Regions from separate parts of the Sporosarcina sp. P7 genome, predicted to be linked through region 1. Evidence: predicted binding sites of a transcription regulator. Region 1 holds the regulator's gene; the other holds the start of a gene.
What was found. Region 1 encodes LexA, which represses DNA repair genes until DNA is damaged. Its sites were predicted from a motif close to CGAACATATGTTCG; they were not measured.

Region 1 (2,210 bases):
GTTTCGTCTTGAATGAATACTGCATCCACTGAACCGTTTTGAATTCGATCCAACATGGACAGAAGACCTTCACGATCCATGTCATATCCACTCTGACGATCTGTATAGATTCCAACGCAATCATATGATAATTCAGCAGCTAATTTTTCTAGTTCTTCTTGCTGCCTTACAATAGATTGTTCTTGTGTTTCTTTTTCCGTACTCACTCGGCAGTATATTACACATTTCTTTTCCATCATTTAGATCCCACTCCTATTTCAGCTACTCGAATATCTGTTTGTTTATTAATTTTAACAGGCACACGCAGTAATTCACCTGAAACGATTTGATCCGTAGGTAATTCATTTAAAGAACGTACCTGTTCGATCCAGTGGGTAGTTGGTATATCTTCCGAGTAATTGGAAGCCAACTGCCACAGTGTATCTCCTTCATTAATAACGATCTCCATATAGTGATCTTCCTCAGCCATTTTATCGAATTGAACCCAAGCAAATGATACACAAATTACTAATAATACTGCAAAATAATAATTATTTTTAATAAATTCTTTAATAATCTCCATCATAACTCCTCCTCTAATTTACGCTTTTAGAATACATGTTCGGAATACCTGTTCTTAATTATAAGAGAACATATGATTCTATGTCAAGTAAAATTAGAACCTTTGTTTGATTAGTAATCGAACACATGTTATACTATATTCAAAATAGTGGTTCAGTATTCCATTGCTTGCAAACTAGTAGAAGAGGTGAATCTGTTGAAGAAAATATCAAAGAGACAAGAAGAAATACTTGCGTTTATAAAAGAAGAAGTACGTTTAAAAGGGTATCCCCCTTCCGTTCGTGAAATTGGAGAAGCTGTCGGTCTTGCATCAAGTTCAACGGTCCACGGTCATTTATCACGACTCGAAAGTAAAGGTTTCATACGGAGAGACCCTACAAAACCTCGCGCCATTGAAATATTGGATCCAGAGGGATTGGACGAGTTAAAAAGTGGTGTTATGCATGTACCGTTGATCGGTAAAGTTACAGCAGGTAATCCAATTACGACGATTGAAAATATTGAAGAGTACTTTCCTTTGCCGGATACATTCGGTTCATCTGAGGATGAAGTCTTCATGTTGGAGATTGTAGGGGATAGCATGATCGAAGCGGGCATCCTAAACGGAGACCGCGTGATTGTCAGGCAAACGCATTCCGCAAGTAATGGTGAAATTGTCGTGGCTATGACAGAAGAAGATGAGGCAACAGTCAAACGTTTCTTTAAAGAGAAAGACTATTTCCGACTCCAACCGGAAAACTCCTCTATGGAGCCAATCATTGTAGATCAAGTTTCTATACTAGGAAAAGTGATCGGTGTATTCCGTATGATTCATTAATGATCAAAAAAGTGTATCGAGAAACCTCAATAGGTTTTCGATACACTTTTTTCTTTATACCAATTTCTTTTCAAGTAATTGTTCCATAGAATCTAGTACTGCGGATTTTATATGCTCGTAAGTCAATCCTCCTTGAATATATGCCGTATATGGTGGCCTAATCGGACCGTCAGCTGTCAATTCAATACTAGAGCCTTGAATGAACGTTCCCGCGGCCATGATGACGTCATCAGCATAACCAGGCATATAGGAAGGCTCCGGTGCATATTGGGCATTGATTGGTGAATTTTGCTGAATCATTTGGCAGAATGCAATCATTTGTTTAGCGTTCTTAAAATTCACGGATTGAATTAAATCTGTTCGAAGCTCACTGTAATGCGGAGTCGTGTCCATACCAAAGCTGCCTAAAAATGCGGATGTGAATAGCGCACCTTTAACGGCCTGACTGACTACGTGTGGTGCCAAGAAGAAACCTTGATACATCTCCAGTAACGTATCGAGAGAGGCTCCTGCTTCAGCCCCTAGACCGGGAGATGTCATACGATATGCACACTTCTCAACCAAGTCTTTCTTACCGGCTATATAACCACCTGTTCTGGCAAGTCCACCACCTGGATTTTTAATGAGTGAGCCCGCCATAAGATCTGCTCCAACCTCAACAGGCTCTTTCATTTCCACGAATTCTCCATAGCAATTATCTACAAAGATTACAACGTCCTCTTTCATGTTACGGATTTCCTTAATAATCGCTTCAATTTCATGGATTCTGAATGATGGATTGCTTGAATAGCCTTTAGAACGTTGAATCGCCACGATTTTCGTCTTCGATGAA
Region 2 (2,210 bases), on a different contig from region 1:
TTATCGCCATGCTCTATGCAAAATTTTGGGATAAACAAGCAGCGCGTTATCCGTTTCCGTATGAGCAGTTTATTGAATTGGAACAAAATCGTATGATGCGTTTTTATCGATTTGCGAATTACTTCACGGAAGTACCGCATCTAGTTGGATCCGTGAGTAAGCGTAGCTGGTTAACGATGGCTATGAAACGTTCTACATTCAAGCGCAAGGATGTGCAAAAGTACTTAATCGTCAGGACATTTATTCGTACAGATGATACATTCTGGTTGTGGGTTAGATTAACGGCGTTGTCTGCATTGGGTGCGTTCTTAATACCGTTACCAATTGTATCTTTCATCTTTGTAGGAGCGCTAGCGTTTGCGACTGCTGTTCAGTTGATATTGGCACTTGAAGGTGGAGACGAGTTTACTATGGATCAGCTGTTTCCCGAAGAACAGGAAAAATCGCAAATCAAAGCGGTTCGTTCGTTAGTGAGAAAACTGATTTGGCTACATGCAATCATTCTATTACTTGCGGCATTACCGTTATACGGCCTAAGCATTATACCTGTTTTGATTGCGGCTATCGCACTCATTGTCGGTGAGGCAACGATCCGATTGACCAAAGAGCAAATGATAGAATTTTGATAATAGATACTAGTAAAGTTGAACTAAAGTTCATAATTTAAGAATTGTCACAGAATCATCTGAATATATGTGCCTAGTAAATACTCCACTAACTACATTGAAATAATTCAAAAGTTCGAATAGTTAGAATAATGGTTGCAATTTATATTCTATTGCATATATAATTACTAAAAGGTATCAGGGGTGAGAGAGATGAATAATAACAACTCATATGCTGAATTTTTGAAAGCGGTAGGTAATAATAGCACTTCTCTCCAAGCGGAAAAGCTGCTGAACGAAATCTATTGGGATCTGTTTCTACAACACATTCACTGGGAACAAACACAATCGCGAATCATGTTATTGATTGACGATGCGCTGGATCAAAATGACAAAGAAGCATTCGACCTGTATACACAACAATTGCTCGACATTTCACAAGAACATGGATACGAACTTAAAACGAAATAATTTATTTATAGGCACTGCTAGGACAAAATCCTGGCAGTGTTTTTTATTTGTATAGAATGTCTTAGCTGTAAGTTTCTTTCACAAAGTACAAGGGTACAATAAAGTACATAGAGAGTTAGTTTAAAACGTACGTTCGTTATTTCTTTAGAAAAAACAATAGTTGTGGTAAAATAGAAGGATAGGTGTTTAAGAAGAGGAGTGGAACCATTTGAACGAAACATTTCAATTGCAGGCACCATATACACCGCAAGGAGATCAGCCAAAAGCGATTAATAGCCTTGTTAACGGCATAAAAGAAGGCAAGAAACATCAAACGTTACTTGGTGCAACGGGGACAGGTAAAACATTTACAGTTTCTAATGTACTGACGGAAATCAATAAACCTACACTGGTCATTGCCCACAATAAAACGTTGGCTGGCCAATTATATAGCGAGTTCAAAGAATTTTTTCCAGATAATGCGGTAGAATATTTTGTTAGCTTCTATGACTTTTATCAACCGGAAGCGTATGTGCCACAGACGGATACTTTTATTGAAAAGGACTCATCGATCAATGATGAAATCGATAAACTTCGTCACTCCGCAACTAGTGCTTTATTCGAGCGTAATGATGTATTGATTGTGGCATCTGTATCTTGTATTTACGGTCTGGGTTCACCAGAAGAATATAATGAAATGGTATTTTCATTACGCAAGGGAATGGAAATACCGCGTAATCAACTATTGCGGACGCTTGTGGACATTCAGTACGAACGCAATGATATTAATTTTACGCGGGGTACATTCCGTGTCAGAGGCGATGTAGTCGAAGTCTTCCCGGTGGCACGTGATGAGCGTTGTATACGTCTAGAGTTTTTCGGAGATGAAATTGAACGAATCCGTGAAGTGGATGCCTTAACAGGTGAAGTCATCGGTGATCGTGATCACGTGGCTATTTTCCCTGGTTCCCACTTCGTTACACGTGAAGGAAAATTATTAAAAGCAATTGAAAATATTGAAATTGAATTGGAAGAACAGCTTAAATATTTACGAGATAACGATAAGTTATTGGAAGCGCAACGCTTAGAACAACGGACGCGTTATGATCTGGAAATGATGCGAGAGATGGGCTTCTGTTCTGGCATTGAGAACTA

Region 2: uvrB (excinuclease ABC subunit UvrB) is a predicted target of LexA. The motif match lies at 1,199-1,212, and genes of this name have one in related genera.

The regions. Positions count from the first base shown of each region.
Region 1 is NZ_PDZF01000002.1:159,834-162,043, reverse strand. Features, by position in the region: gene CSV60_RS03400 (YneB family resolvase-like protein) at 1-239, opposite strand, end outside; gene yneA (cell division suppressor protein YneA) at 236-565, opposite strand; gene lexA (transcriptional repressor LexA) at 758-1,378, shown strand; gene CSV60_RS03385 (methionine gamma-lyase family protein) at 1,433-2,210, opposite strand, start outside.
Region 2 is NZ_PDZF01000011.1:32,592-34,801, forward strand. Features, by position in the region: gene CSV60_RS11515 (ABC transporter permease) at 1-626, shown strand, start outside; gene CSV60_RS11520 (IDEAL domain-containing protein) at 819-1,076, shown strand; gene uvrB (excinuclease ABC subunit UvrB) at 1,285-2,210, shown strand, end outside.